Regions from separate parts of the Enterobacter adelaidei genome, predicted to be linked through region 2. Evidence: predicted binding sites of a transcription regulator. Region 2 holds the regulator's gene; the other holds the start of a gene.
What was found. Region 2 encodes CRP, which controls carbon source genes, mostly activating them, when cyclic AMP is high. Its sites were predicted from a motif close to ATGTGANNNNNNTCACAT; they were not measured.
Positions count from the first base shown of each region.

Region 1: a site for CRP is predicted at 5,178-5,195, ahead of focA (formate transporter FocA). Genes of this name have one in related genera too.

Region 1 covers NZ_CP154353.1:1,503,992-1,511,947, reverse strand. The annotation lists gene aroA (3-phosphoshikimate 1-carboxyvinyltransferase) at 1-947, opposite strand, end outside; gene serC (3-phosphoserine/phosphohydroxythreonine transaminase) at 1,017-2,105, opposite strand; gene AAHF05_RS07270 (DUF421 domain-containing protein) at 2,268-2,960, opposite strand; gene ycaO (30S ribosomal protein S12 methylthiotransferase accessory factor YcaO) at 3,087-4,847, shown strand; gene focA (formate transporter FocA) at 5,254-6,111, shown strand; gene pflB (formate C-acetyltransferase) at 6,163-7,956, shown strand, end outside.
Region 2 covers NZ_CP154353.1:4,246,456-4,254,411, reverse strand. The annotation lists gene AAHF05_RS20765 (aspartate aminotransferase family protein) at 43-1,263, shown strand; gene AAHF05_RS20760 (YccS/YhfK family putative transporter) at 1,260-3,341, opposite strand; gene crp (cAMP-activated global transcriptional regulator CRP) at 3,399-4,031, opposite strand; gene AAHF05_RS20750 (OsmC family protein) at 4,343-4,747, shown strand; gene AAHF05_RS20745 (phosphoribulokinase) at 4,814-5,683, opposite strand; gene AAHF05_RS20740 (YheU family protein) at 5,714-5,932, opposite strand; gene AAHF05_RS20735 (hydrolase) at 5,929-6,951, opposite strand; gene AAHF05_RS20730 (ABC transporter ATP-binding protein) at 6,974-7,956, opposite strand, start outside.

The DNA of each region.
Region 1 (7,956 bases), 1.9 Mb from region 2:
ATCGCCGCATCCGGGATATGGTTCATATCCATATCAATAGCCTTCAGCTCGCCATGGGTACAGGAGATAAAGTCATCGCCCCAGGTCACAACCGCGCCCATTTTCTCAAGTACATCAGCAAAACGGATATCGCCCTGCACGCTGTTTCGGCCAATACCGGTCACTTTTACCGTGCCGCCTTTAATCGCACCCGCGGCCAGGAAGTAGGACGCGGATGACGCATCCCCTTCAACCAGGTAGTTGCCCGGCGACTGGTACTGCTGTGCCCCGCGCACCACGAAGCGCTGATAAGACTGGTTTTCCACCTCAACGCCGAAGGTCTTCATCAGGTGCAGCGTGATATCAATATACGGTTTGGAGACCAGCTCACCTTTAATTGTGATAACCGTGTCCTGCGGCGCCAGCGGCGCGGCCATCAGCAGTGCCGTCAGGAACTGGCTGGAGACGCTGCCGTCAACCTCAACGTGACCGCCGGTAAAACCTCCGCGCAGACGCAGCGGTGGGTAGTTTTCCTGCTCCAGATACGCAATCTGCGCGCCGCCCTGGCGAAGCGCATCCACCAGATGACCAATCGGGCGCTCTTTCATGCGCGGCTCGCCGGTCAGCACAATATTGTTGCTGCCCAGACACAGGGCTGCCGCCAGAGGACGCATTGCGGTACCTGCGTTGCCCAGAAACAGTTCCAGCTCTTCACCCGCGCGCAGTGCACCGCCGTTGCCGGTCACTTCGCAACGCGTGCGGTCGTCAGACAACGTGTATTGAACTCCCAACGCTTTCAGCGCATTGAGCATGTGGCGTACGTCATCGCTATCCAGCAGGTTTGTGAGGACAGTGGTGCCGTTTGCCAGAGCTGCCAGCAGCAGAGCGCGGTTCGAGACACTTTTTGAACCAGGCAGATTGATGGTGCCATCTACCCGCGCGATAGGTTGTAACGTCAGGGATTCCATGAAAACTAAACTCTCAAATCAACATAATAAAAACCCCGCAGCAGGGCTACGGGGGTGAAAACAGCGTAATTAACCGTGGCGACGTTCAAAGTCGATCATGAAATCGGTCAGAGCTTTAACGCCTTCCAGCGGCATCGCGTTATAGATGGAGGCGCGCATACCGCCAACAACACGGTGTCCCTTCAGCGCATGCAGGCCGGCCGCGAAGGACTCTTCCAGGAAGACTTTATCCAGGTTGCTGTCTGCCAGCTGGAACGGCACGTTCATGCGCGAACGATTGGTTTTCGCGACATCGTTACGGTAGAAATCGCTCTTGTCGATGACGCCATACAGCAGTTCAGCTTTCTGCTGGTTAACTTTGTCCATCTGCGCCACACCGCCGTTTTGCTTCAGCCATTTGAACACCAGACCGGAGAGGTACCACGCAAACGTTGGTGGAGTGTTGAACATAGAATCGTTATCGTTCAGCACGGTGTAATCGAGAATCGACGGACAAGATTTATGCGCTTTCCCCAGCAGGTCTTCACGCACGACGACGATAGTCAAACCGGCCGGACCAATATTTTTCTGCGCGCCCGCATAGATAACACCGTAGCGGCTGACATCAATTGGCGCAGACAGAATGGTGGAGGAGAAATCCGCGGCAACCACGACATCGCTGCCGAAGTCTGGCGTCTCGTCGATGGCAATCCCGTCAATGGTTTCGTTCGGGCAGTAGTGCAGATACGCTGCATTATCAGAAAGCTGCCATTCGCTCATTGGCTTAACGGCACGCAGACCGTCAACGGTCACTTTGGCGTCGATAACATTTGGCGTGCAGTATTTATGCGCTTCTTTAACGGCACTTGCCGCCCAGTAACCCGCGTCAACATAGTCAGCCGTCGTTTTGTTACCGAGGATATTCAGCGGTACACCTGCAAACTGACCGCGTCCGCCGCCGTGACAGAACAATACTTTGTAGTTCGAGGGAATATTCAGCAGATCGCGAAAATCCTTTTCTGCCTCTTCCGCCACCTGAATAAACTCTTTACCCCGGTGGCTGATTTCCATCACCGACGTACCGAGACCGTTCCAGTCACAAAGTTCCTGTTGGGCCTGTTTAAGCACGTCTGCCGGTAACATTGCCGGACCTGAACTGAAATTAAAGACTTGAGCCATTTCCCCTCACCACGCTAAAAGCCATAAGTTATAACTGTGGATATCGGTTTTATCATTCAGTGACACGCGCCGCAATGTCTAAAACTTATGGCCGGCGAAATGTGTCCCGCGTCACACAAAACAATCTACCGCCTCGCCAGGACAAAACCGACAAAATGGCTGTCAGGTAAGCCGTTTGGCCCGGCTAACCTTTGACCATTCCGGATTTGCGCAGCGGGGGCATAATTGACGATCGCCCGGCTGCATCGCAACCACGTGGCTGCATCGTATGCAAGCATAGTCGCCAGCTTCAGGAACCGTTCTGAAACGTTCGATCAGCATGTCCGGTAAAATACAGAGACCGGGCTTGACGTCCTCGTCAGAATAGTAATAAACGCTGATCTGCCCGTTGGTTTCCATTATTGCCAGACGTACCTGCCCGAGCTGTTCCACGCTATTCAGGCGTAGCTCCATAAAGAATTCAAACTCGGTCATGTTGGCACTTTTTACATTTTCCCAGGCCAGCTGGCCGTCCTCGACGATAACAATCGGCTTCCCTTCAAGCAGGTCTTCCAGCTTTTCGCTTTTCGACATCAGCCACATGACAAGACGGTAAATAAGCGCCAGTGAGACAAAGACAATAAACACCGGCACCATTGGCACATCATCATAGAAGGCAACGTCACCCGCCGCGGATCCCAGCGTCAGGATAATCAATATCTCAAAGAGCGACATCTGCCGGACGCCACGACGGCCCGTAATCTTGAGAAACAGAAAGACCAGGACGAAGGTATACAGACTGCGCAGAGCGACTTCGCCTAAAAACTCGGGAGGGACTTTATCAAACGCCATCCGATGGAGATCGAAAGCTTTCATTTTTCTATGCCTTACAGTAGGTTACTGGCTATAAGCATAGCTCAGGCATTTATTTTCGCCGAAAATAGCACCTGTCACGCAAAACCCGTATCATTGCGCGCTTTACGTACGATAAAAGTGAACGCCATGACTCAAACATTTATCCCCGGCAAAGACGCCGCCCTGGAAGATTCCATCGCTCGCTTCCAGCAGAAACTGACCGACCTGGGCTTTAACATCGAAGAAGCCTCCTGGCTCAATCCGGTGCCTCATGTCTGGTCCGTGCATATTCGCGATAAAGACTGTGCCCTGTGCTTTACCAACGGTAAAGGTGCAACAAAAAAAGCGGCACTGGCCTCTGCGCTGGGTGAGTATTTTGAGCGTCTGTCCACCAACTATTTCTTCGCTGACTTCTGGCTGGGCGAAACCATTGCTAACGGCCCGTTTGTTCACTATCCAAACGAAAAATGGTTCCCACTGACCGAAGATGACGAACTGCCGGAAGGGATCCTCGACGCGCGCCTGCGTGCCTTCTACGATCCGGAAAACGAACTGACCGCCAGCATGCTGATCGATCTGCAGTCCGGCAACGACGAGCGCGGTATCTGCGCCCTGCCGTTTACCCGTCAGTCTGATGAGCAAACCGTCTATATTCCGATGAACATCGTCGGCAACCTGTATGTCTCCAACGGTATGTCCGCCGGTAACACCCGCAATGAAGCGCGCGTGCAGGGTCTTTCCGAAGTCTTCGAACGTCACATCAAAAACCGCATTATTGCCGAATCTATCAGCCTGCCTGAAATTCCGGCAGACGTGCTGGCGCGCTACCCGGGCGTGGTGGAATCCATCGCCAAACTGGAAGCAGAAGGTTTCCCAATCTTTGCGTATGACGGCTCGCTGGGCGGTAAATACCCGGTTATCTGCGTCGTGCTGTTTAACCCGACCAACGGCACCTGTTTCGCCTCCTTCGGCGCGCACCCTGACTTCGGCGTGGCGCTGGAACGTACCGTCACCGAACTGCTGCAGGGCCGTAGTCTGAAAGATCTCGACGTGTTCACCCCGCCAACGTTTGACGATGAAGAAGTGGCCGAGCATACCAACCTCGAAACCCACTTCATCGACTCCAGCGGTTTGATCTCCTGGGATATGTTTAAGCAGGACGCAGACTATCCGTTCGTGGACTGGAGCTTTGCCGGTACCACTGAAGAAGAGTTCGCCACGCTGATGGCGATCTTCGACGCGGAAGATCAGGAAGTCTATATTGCCGACTACGAACACCTTGGCGTCTACGCCTGCCGTATTCTGGTGCCAGGTATGTCCGACATCTACCCGGCTGAAGATCTGTGGCTGGCGAATAACAGCATGGGCGCGCATCTGCGCGAGACGCTGCTGGCTCTGCCGGGCAGCGAATGGGAGAAAGAAGATTATCTGAACCTGATCGCCCAACTGGACGAAGAAGGTCACGATGACTTCACCCGCGTACGCGAACTCCTGGGTCTGGCTACCGGTAAAGACAACGGCTGGTATACCCTGCGCATCGGTGAGCTGAAAGCCATGCTGGCCCTGGCGGGTGGCGATTTGGATCAGGCCTTGGCCTGGACCGAGTGGACCATGGAATTCAACCAGTCGGTCTTCTCTGCCGAGCGCACCAACTATTACCGCTGCCTGCAAACGCTGTTGTTGCTTGCACAGGAAGACGATCGCGAGCCGCTGCAATATCTGAATGCCTTCGTACGGATGTACGGTGCTGAGGCGGTAGAAGCGGCCAGTGCGGCCCTGAGTGGCGAAGAGCCGTTCTATGGTCTTCAGGTTGTTGATAGCGATCTGAAAGCCTTCCCGGCGCACCAGTCGCTGCTGAACGCCTATGAAAAACTGCAGAAAGCAAAAGCCGCTTACTGGTCAAAATAAGCGCACATAACATTAGCAGCAGTAGGCGTATTCAATCGTCTGGGCTATATTACGGGGCAATTTCATTGCCCCGTTTTTTATTTTCTTCGGCAATGATTGTTGATTGTAATAATAAAGTTAAACATGGGTAAATATAATAATATTAACCCGGGCTTTACTGTTACTTTTTATGGTAAATACTCCATATTAATTAACTGTTTTAGAGGTGGCCGAACGAAAAAATTCAACTCTTTTCATAATTTTTAAAATTTATTTTTATACGGATAATCAAATACTTACTCCGCATTTGTTGTAAAACCATACACACTGCGGGCCTATAAGCCAGGCGAGATATGATCTATATCAATTTCTCTTCTATAATGCTTTGTTAGTATCTCGTCGCCGACTTAATAAAGAGAGAGTTAGTGTGAAAGCTGACAACCCTTTTGATCTTTTACTCCCTGCTGCGATGGCCAAAGTTGCCGAAGAAGCAGGTGTCTATAAAGCAACGAAACACCCGATGAAGACGTTCTATCTGGCGATCACGGCTGGTGTGTTCATCTCTATCGCTTTCGTCTTCTACATCACTGCCACCACCGGTACTGCTGGAATGCCTTTCGGCATGGCTAAACTGATTGGCGGTATTTGCTTCTCACTGGGTCTGATTCTTTGCGTTATCTGCGGTGCCGACCTCTTCACCTCAACGGTGCTGATTGTCGTAGCGAAAGCCAGCGGAAGAATTACCTGGGGTCAGCTGGCGCGTAACTGGCTTAACGTCTACGTGGGTAACCTGGTTGGCTGTCTGCTCTTTGTTTTGTTGATGTGGCTTTCTGGCGAGTACATGACCGCCAACGGTGGCTGGGGGCTCAACGTCCTGCAAACTGCCGACCACAAAATGCACCACACATTTATCGAAGCCGTTGCTCTCGGCATCCTCGCTAACCTGATGGTCTGCCTGGCTGTATGGATGAGCTACTCGGGTCGCAGCCTGATGGACAAAGCCTTAATTATGGTTCTGCCAGTTGCGATGTTTGTTGCCAGCGGCTTTGAGCACAGTATCGCGAATATGTTCATGATCCCAATGGGTATTGTCATCCGCGACTTTGCAAGCCCGGAGTTCTGGACCGCAGTTGGTTCATCCCCGGAAAGTTTCTCTCACCTGACTATTATGAATTTCATTACTGATAACCTGATCCCTGTCACTATCGGGAACATTATCGGTGGGGGTCTGTTAGTTGGGTTGACATACTGGGTCATTTACCTGCGTGGCGACGATCATCATTGATGGTTTTCTCAGGCAGTAAATAAAAAATCCACTTAAGAAGGTAGGTGTTACATGTCCGAGCTTAATGAAAAGTTAGCCACAGCCTGGGAAGGTTTTGCGAAAGGTGACTGGCAGAATGAAGTAAACGTACGTGACTTCATTCAGAAAAACTATACCCCGTATGAAGGTGACGAATCCTTCCTGGCTGGCGCAACTGACGCGACCACCAAGCTGTGGGACAGCGTAATGGAAGGCGTTAAACTGGAAAACCGCACTCACGCGCCAGTTGATTTCGACACCTCCGTTGCTTCCACCATCACTTCTCACGATGCTGGCTATATCAACAAAGCCCTTGAGAAAATCGTTGGTCTGCAGACTGAAGCACCACTGAAACGCGCAATCATCCCGTTCGGTGGTATTAAAATGGTTGAAGGTTCCTGCAAAGCGTATAACCGCGAGCTGGACCCAATGCTGAAAAAAATCTTCACCGAATACCGCAAAACCCACAACCAGGGCGTATTCGATGTTTACACCAAAGACATTCTGAACTGCCGTAAATCTGGCGTTCTGACTGGTCTGCCAGATGCGTATGGCCGTGGTCGTATCATCGGTGACTACCGTCGCGTTGCACTGTACGGTATCGACTTCCTGATGAAAGACAAGTACGCGCAGTTCGTTTCCCTGCAGTCTGACCTGGAAAACGGCGTGAACCTGGAAGCGACTATCCGTCTGCGTGAAGAAATTGCTGAACAGCACCGCGCGCTGGGTCAGATCAAAGAGATGGCGGCTAAATACGGCTGCGATATCTCTGGTCCTGCTACCAACGCACAGGAAGCTATCCAGTGGACCTACTTCGGCTACCTGGCCGCAGTTAAGTCTCAGAACGGTGCAGCGATGTCCTTCGGTCGCGTATCCACCTTCCTGGATGCTTACATCGAACGTGACCTGAAAGCAGGCAAAATCACCGAGCAAGACGCTCAGGAAATGATTGACCACCTGGTCATGAAACTGCGTATGGTTCGCTTCCTGCGTACCCCAGAATACGATGAGCTGTTCTCCGGTGACCCAATCTGGGCAACTGAATCTATCGGCGGTATGGGCGTTGATGGCCGTACTCTGGTAACCAAAAACAGCTTCCGCTTCCTGAACACCCTGTACACCATGGGTCCTTCTCCGGAGCCGAACATCACCGTTCTGTGGTCTGAAAAACTGCCTCTGAACTTCAAGAAATTCGCCGCTAAAGTGTCTATCGACACCTCTTCTCTGCAGTACGAGAACGATGACCTGATGCGTCCGGACTTCAACAACGACGATTACGCTATCGCTTGCTGCGTAAGCCCAATGGTTGTTGGTAAACAAATGCAGTTCTTCGGTGCGCGTGCAAACCTGGCGAAAACCATGCTGTACGCAATCAACGGCGGCGTTGATGAAAAACTGAAAATGCAGGTTGGTCCTAAGTCTGAGCCGATCAAAGGCGACGTCCTGAACTTCGACGAAGTCATGGACCGCATGGATCACTTCATGGACTGGCTGGCTAAACAGTACGTCACTGCACTGAACGTTATCCACTACATGCACGACAAGTACAGCTACGAAGCCTCTCTGATGGCGCTGCACGACCGTGACGTTATCCGCACCATGGCGTGTGGTATCGCAGGTCTGTCCGTTGCTGCTGACTCCCTGTCTGCAATCAAATACGCGAAAGTTAAACCAATTCGTGACGAAGACGGCCTGGCTGTAGACTTCGAAATCGAAGGCGAATACCCGCAGTTCGGTAACAACGATTCACGCGTTGATGACATGGCGGTTGACCTGGTAGAACGTTTCATGAAGAAAATTCAGAAACTGACTACTTACCGTAACGCT
Region 2 (7,956 bases):
ATATTTTCACAATCAATGTGACATAAAATGGATGGGCATGACATGGCAACTGAACAACCTGCAATTACCCGCGCAACATTTGATGAAGTGATTCTGCCGATTTATGCACCGGCTGAGTTTATCCCGGTAAAAGGAAAAGGCAGCCGCGTCTGGGATCAGCAAGGCAAAGAGTATGTTGATTTCGCGGGCGGTATTGCAGTGACGGCGCTGGGCCATTGCCATCCTGCCCTGGTTGAGGCGCTGAAAACCCAGGGCGAAACGCTCTGGCACACCAGCAACGTTTTTACCAACGAGCCGGCGTTACGCCTCGGCCGCAAGATTATTGATGCGACGTTTGCCGAGCGCGTGCTGTTCATGAACTCGGGCACCGAAGCAAACGAAACCGCCTTCAAGCTGGCGCGCTACTACGCAACCACGCGCCACAGCCCGTACAAAACCAAAATCATTGCCTTCCACAATGCCTTCCACGGACGCTCCTTCTTTACCGTCTCCGTCGGCGGCCAGCCGAAGTATTCCGACGGATTTGGCCCGAAACCGGCCGACATCGTCCATGTGCCGTTTAACGATCTGCATGCGGTGAAAGCGGTGATGGACGACCACACCTGCGCGGTTGTTGTCGAGCCGATCCAGGGTGAAGGCGGCGTGACGGCGGCGACGCCGGAATTCCTGAAAGGCCTGCGTGCGCTGTGCGATGAGCATCAGGCGCTGCTGGTGTTTGATGAAGTGCAATGCGGGATGGGACGTACCGGCGATCTGTTTGCCTATATGCACTACGGCGTGACGCCGGATATTCTCACCAGCGCCAAAGCGCTCGGCGGTGGTTTCCCGGTGAGTGCGGTACTGACGACTCAGGAGATTGCCTCCGCGTTCCACGTTGGTTCTCACGGTTCCACCTATGGCGGGAACCCGCTGGCGAGTGCCGTGGCGGGCGCGGCATTTGATATTATCAATACACCTGAGGTTCTGAACGGCGTCAGCGCCAAGCGCGAGCTGTTTGTGAAACACCTGCAGCAGATTGACGATCGGTTTGACGTGTTCAGCGAGATCCGCGGGATGGGGCTGCTGATCGGTGCCGAGCTGAAACCGCAGTACAAAGGTCGCGCGCGCGATTTCCTGCATGCCGCCGCCCGCGAAGGGGTGATGGTGCTGAACGCGGGACCGGATGTGATGCGTTTTGCACCGTCGCTGGTGGTAGAAGACAAAGACATTGAAGATGGATTAACCCGTTTTGCCGCGGCAGTCGAGAAAATCGTAAAAGGTTAATACTCCGTCCGCTTTAATATCCGCGTTAACCAAATCCCGTGATGCGGGCGCTGACGCCATGCCACCGACGAAATGGTGTGCATGGTGTTCAGATGCCCCAGAATGCGCTGTAAATGCTGCTCCAGCGTGCTCATTGGCCCGTGGGTTAACGTCTCCGGCGCTTCCAGAATATTCGAGTCGCCCGACTCGCCCGGCGCGTCATACTCCAGACGCTGCTGACACCGCTGTAAGGCAATTTCACACGACTGCAAATAGCGCTGCGCCAGATCCGGCGTCAGCATCGTGTGCTCGCGCGCCAGCGTGGTCATGGCGTTAATGTGCTCGACGATAAACTGGCTGTGCGTCACCCAGAGCTTCATATCCGCCAGATAGTGCGAGTTAAAGCCCGGTTCCTGCATTGCCTGGTTGAGCGAGTTAAACAGGGCGTTGTGCGCCTGGTTTACCTTCATCCGCTGATACGCCAGCGGGGAGGGTTGCGGATCGTCGCTCAGGATCAGACGAATGGCCTGCTGGTCGGCCTCCAGCGCGTCATGGGCGTTCTGGCGCAACAGTCCGCTTTGCCATTGCGGCCACAGCCAGACCATGCCGCCAAAGGCAATCAGACAGCCAATCAGGGTATCGATCAGTCTGGCGACAATAAATTGTTCGCCATTGAGCGTGAGCAGTTGCAGGGTGTATACCGCCGTTACCGTAAAGCCCACCATCGCCCAGCCATAGTTTTTGCGGATAATCAGGTAGCTCACTAGCGTAATTATCAGCATTCCCGCCAGGGTATAACCTTCCGGCACGTGAAAGTGCAGCGTGACGCCCGCAATAATCAGCCCGGCCATCGTTCCGCCCGCCCGGTGCAGTATACGCACGCGCGTGGCGCCATAGCCGTTCTGGGTGACAAACAGCACGGTCATTAAGATCCAGTAGGGTTTAGGTAGATGCAGCGCCATGCCCATCAGGCTGGCGGTACTGAGCATGACGCTAATCCGTGCGGCGTTGCGCAGAGCGGACGATTTAAGAGACAGATAGCTTCTGAGCGCCGGCAATAACGGCAGACGTTTTTGTTTATCCGCCATGAGATCGCGGGGATAAAGCGGGCGTTGGGTGCGCAACACGCGGGCGATACGGCTGAAATGCCAGGCGGCAAACTGGCCCACCGGGTTGTCCTCATGCTGGCGGGCGATTTTCTCCAGCGCGCCGAGTTGTTTGTCCATGTTAAAACGCGTGGGATAGCGGTGATATAAAATGTCATCAGCCAGCACCCGCAGACGCGCAGAGACGGTTTGCGCATTCCAGCGGATCACCGCTTCGGCATGGCTGCGCTCGACCAGATTTTGCACCTCCTGAGGATGATGCAGGCTCACGGAGATATGTTCTTGCAGATCCAGCCCCACCTGGAAGATACGCAGCAGCCGTTTGTATTCGTGATTCTTGTTGGCGGCGAGCATGTGTAGTTGCTGATAACACTGGCTTATCAGATCCACCACCTTTTGCTGGCGCGTCAGCAGCGGCGGTAACGATTTTTCCGGATCGGTATGCTGGGTGAGCAGGGTGTATTTGGCCTCGCAGTAATCCGCAAGTTGCACATAGAGCAGGCTCAATGATTCACGCAGGGGCTGTTCCCGCCACAGCCAGAACCAGTTAAACAGCCCATACCACAGCGTACCCAGGGCGTAGATCAGTAGCGGCTCCCACACCGGCATGTTACCCGCGAGGCTCAGCGTGAAGATGGCCGCTATCAGTGAGGCGGGAAGCAGGCGCGCATGAAGGGAACTGATTTCGGCGGTGACGCCGAGCGTCATCGCCAGCACGGTCAGGATTAACGGCAGCGGAATATCGCGGGCGAGTAAGAGCTGCACGGCGAGGCTACAGCCAGCAAACAGCGAGCCGCCAATAATCAGACGTTTAAAAAAGCGCTTATGCGGTGTGTCCAGGCCAGCAATGTTGCAGCAGGCGGGCACGAGAGAAAACAGCAGACCTTGCTGAAGATGTCCGAGGATCAGGCCGATGGCTACAGGAAGACACAACACCAGCGTTTGTCGCAGTGCATAGTTAACTTCCGGGTGATAAATCAGCCTACGCCACATGGGGAAGAGAGACAAAAACGGCGTGACACCTTGCGATGGCACGCCGTTTGAGTGGAATTAACGCGTTCCGTAGACCACGATGGTTTTACCGTGGGCGGAGATCAGGTTCTGATCTTCCAGCATTTTCAGAATACGGCCCACTGTTTCACGGGAGCAGCCGACGATCTGGCCGATCTCCTGACGGGTAATTTTAATCTGCATGCCGTCAGGGTGGGTCATCGCATCAGGTTGTTTTGCCAGGTTAAGCAGAGTCTGCGCGATACGACCGGTAACGTCCAGGAAGGCGAGGTTACCCACTTTCTCAGATGTAACCTGCAGACGGCGAGCCATCTGGGAAGAAAGACGCATCAGGATATCAGGGTTAACCTGAATCAACTGACGGAATTTCTTGTAAGAAATTTCAGCCACTTCACATGCTGTCTTTGCACGAACCCAGGCACTACGTTCCTGGCCTTCTTCAAACAGGCCCAGTTCACCGATGAAATCGCCCTGGTTCAGATAAGAAAGGATCATCTCTTTCCCTTCTTCATCTTTGATCAGCACTGCCACCGAGCCTTTTACGATGTAATACAACGTTTCCGCTTTTTCACCCTGGTGAATCAGCGTGCTCTTCGATGGGTACTTATGAATGTGGCAATGAGACAAGAACCATTCGAGAGTCGGGTCTGTTTGCGGTTTGCCAAGCACCATGCGCTGTTATCCTCTGTTATAAGCTGTCACCAGAGTCATCAGATGCATCCGGACTCTGGGGTTGCAATCGAATTCTTACCCATACCCTGGGAAGTCGGCTATCGTAACGTTTCGCAGCCAGTAAAGTTTGATGTCCTCTGCATACATGTGTAACGTCAATGTATTACTGTAGCATCCTGAGTGTTTTAGCATAGCTTTCGCCGCGTGTCTCCTGGTGTCTCGCTTCAGCATGATGCAGGTCGCCTTCCATTGCGAGAAATGTAACGCACGCGTAATCTGTCACCAAAAATGCAACGTTGGAGTTAATGAATATGCAAGCGCGCGTGAAATGGGTTGAAGGTTTAACGTTCCTGGGCGAGTCCGCTTCAGGGCACCAGGTTTTGATGGATGGTAACTCCGGCGATAAAGCACCAAGCCCGATGGAGATGGTATTGATGGCTGCCGGTGGATGCAGCGCGATTGATGTGGTCTCGATTCTGCAAAAAGGCCGTCATGATGTAACGGATTGCGAAGTTAAACTCACGTCGGAACGCCGTGAAGAGGCACCACGCCTGTTCACCCATATTAACCTGCACTTTGTAGTCACCGGTAAAGAACTGAAAGACGCGGCCGTTTCACGCGCGGTGGACCTGTCTGCGGAGAAATACTGCTCTGTGGCGTTAATGCTGGAGAAAGCAGTAAAAATCACACATTCGTATGAAGTGATCGAGGCGTGATTGATGGGGCATCGTGCGTGTTGATGCCCTCACCCTAACCCTCTCCCACCGGGAGAGGGAATATGATCACGCGATCTGCTTCCCTTCCATCAACCGCTGTACCAGCGGCGTCATGATGAGCTCCATCGCCAGCCCCATTTTTCCGCCCGGCACCACTAATGTATTCATGTGCGAAATAAACGAGCCCTGCAGCATGGCCAGCAGCCAGGGGTAATCAATGCCTTCGAGGTTGCGGAAATGGATCACCACAAAGCTCTCATCCAGCGACGGGATGCTTTTGGCCGCGAATGGGTTGGAGGTGTCGACTGTCGGTACTCGCTGGAAGTTAATATGGGTACGGGAGAATTGTGGCGTCAGGAAGTTGATGTAATCCTCCATGGAGCGCACCACGGAGTCCATGACCGCTTCTCGTGAATGGCCGCGCTCGCTCATGTCACGCGTCAGCTTCTGGATCCACTCCAGGTTAACGATCGGTACCACGCCAACCAGCAGATCCACATGGCGCGCCACGTCGTGATGGGGAGTTACCACGCCGCCATGCAGCCCTTCATAAAACAGCACGTCAGTGGGTTCCGGCAGGGGTTGCCAGGGGGTAAAGGTACCCGGCACCTGGTTCCATGGCACGGCTTCATCGTAAGTATGCAGATACTTGCGGGATTGCCCTGTGCCGCTCTTGCCATATTCGACGAAGGTTTGCTCCAGCAGGCCGAAGTCATTGGCTTCCGGGCCAAAGTAGCTGATGTGTTTACCCAGATCGCGCGCTTTACGGATGGCCATGTCCATCTCCGGGCGCGTATAGCGGTGAAAGCTGTCGCCTTCGACCTCCGCCGCACGGAGATTCAGCTGGGCGAAAATCTTGCGAAATGCGAGGCTGGTGGTGGTGGTTCCCGCACCACTCGACCCCGTAACGGCAATAACCGGATGTCTGGCAGACATAGCAACTCCCTGACTGGAAAGGTTTAAAGATCAGCCGTGAAACGCGTTGCGGGGCATGATATTGACCGTCTCATGCAGTTCTGACCATACCAGCACCACGTCGCCGCTTTTGAGCTGGCGCTTTACATCGTTGACCTTTTGCTCGAGCGAGCGTTCTTGTTCACCATAATCTGTGCCTTCGCGTAATACAAAGCTTTCAATCAGATTATCGAGCGTTTCGGGAGCCAGATCCTGCCAGGGAATGATCATTTTGCACCGTCCAGATACGGGGTTAACCAGTCAGGAATACGCGTCTCAAGCCACATTTTCGGGCGACGCAGTGTGCCACCGATAAACCCGACGTGGCCGCCATGCTCCGTCAACTGATAGTGAACGTTGTCGGGCAGGAATTCCTGAGCGGGAATCGAATGATGATCCATAAACGGGTCATCTTTGGCATGAATGATCAGCGTCGGCTGCGTAATCTTGCTGAGCAGCGGCATGGCGCTGCACTGACGATAGTAGTCAATCGCGTCGGCAAAGCCGTGGATTTTTGCGGTGATCAGATCGTCGAACTCGCGAATGCGACGCACCTTTTTTAACTGACGCAGACTTATCGGAAGCGTCTCCGGGTAGGCTTTCAGTTTGCGCGCCGCGTTTGCTTTCAGCAGGTTAAGCAGGTAGCGCTGATAGACGCGGGAAAAACCTTTATCCATATGGTAGCTACACTGCTCCAGCATAAATGGTGCAGAGACAATGACGGCGGCATCCAGCGGGACGCTTTCGCCCTCTTTGGCCAGCAGACAAGCCAGCATATTCCCGCCCAACGAGTAGCCCACGGCTGCCGTTGGCACGGTGCCATAGTTTTCCCGCAGCCAGTGTAAAAACCACGTACCGTCCTCGGTTTCACCCGAGTGATAAATGCGTTTCTGGCGATTTGGCTCGCCGCTACAGCCGCGAAAATGCATCACCACACCGAGCCAGTCACGCGCTTTTGCCGCCTCAATTAACCCGTGTGCATACGGACTGTGCAGGCTGCCTTCCAGACCGTGAAAGACCACCAGACGCGGCTTATGGCGAGCCTGTTCCGGTTCCTCGCTCCAGGCGAGATCCAGAAAGTCTCCGTCCGGTAAATCCAGCCGTTGCCAGTGCGGGGTGAACTGAACCTTGCGACGGATAAGCCGTGGCAGCATGGTCTGCAGGTGGCGATTGGACACGCCGCGCATGGGCACGAACTCAGCGCTCTCTTCAGTAGCTATGTCGAAGTCTGATGGAATGATTTGGGTCATAACGATGCGATGCTAATTCTTGTCAGTTATTTACTATAATCGCTTCCAGCTGTTCCTGAGCGTCCAGCCACGCCATCTCGCACTCTTCGAGGCTGGATTTCGTTTTGGCCTGAGTTTGCAGACAGTCAGTCAGCTCAGCTTTGCGGCTCTGGTCATACAGACCGCTATCGCCCAGCTTCTCTTCAACGGTAGCGAGTGTCGCATTAAGTTTTTCCATCTCTTTTTCGAGACGGGCGATCTCTTTGCGTAGCGGCTGTGTCTGGGTGCGAAGTTCCGCGTCGCGGCGCTTTTGGTCTTTACGCGCCTGCGCGCTGTTGGCGTTCTCTTTCGCGGACTCTTCCGGCTGGTTTTCCAGCTTCTGCACGTCGGTCAGCCACTGCTGGTAGTCTTCCAGGTCACCGTCGAATGGTTCAACTTTGCCGTCATGCACTAAGTAGAGATCGTCCGTGGTGGAGCGGATCAGGTGGCGATCGTGCGAGACGACAACCAGCGCGCCTTCAAACTCAATCAGCGCTTCAGTTAGCGCCTGACGCATATCGAGATCCAGGTGGTTAGTCGGTTCATCAAGAAGCAGCAGGTTCGGACGTTGCCAGACGATCAGTGCCAGCACCAGACGGGCCTTTTCGCCACCGGAGAAGCGCTCGGTGTTTTCGGTGACTTTATCACCCTGGAAGCCAAAACCGCCGAGGTAGTCACGTAGCTTCTGCTCCATCTCCTGCGGCGCCAGACGCGCGAGGTGCTGAATCGGGGACTCATCCGCGCGCAAAAATTCCAGCTGATGCTGGGCGAAGTAACCCAGCTTAATGCCCTTCGCGAGGCCGATTTCACCGCTGACCGGGTTAAGCTCGCCCGCCAGCAGTTTGATCAACGTTGATTTACCTGCACCGTTGCGTCCCAGCAGGCCAATGCGCGAACCCGGCACCAGGTTGAGCTTGATGGAGTCGAGAATAGTGCGTTCGCCGTAGCCCGCGCTGACTTTTTCCATCTTCAGCAGTGGGTTTGGCA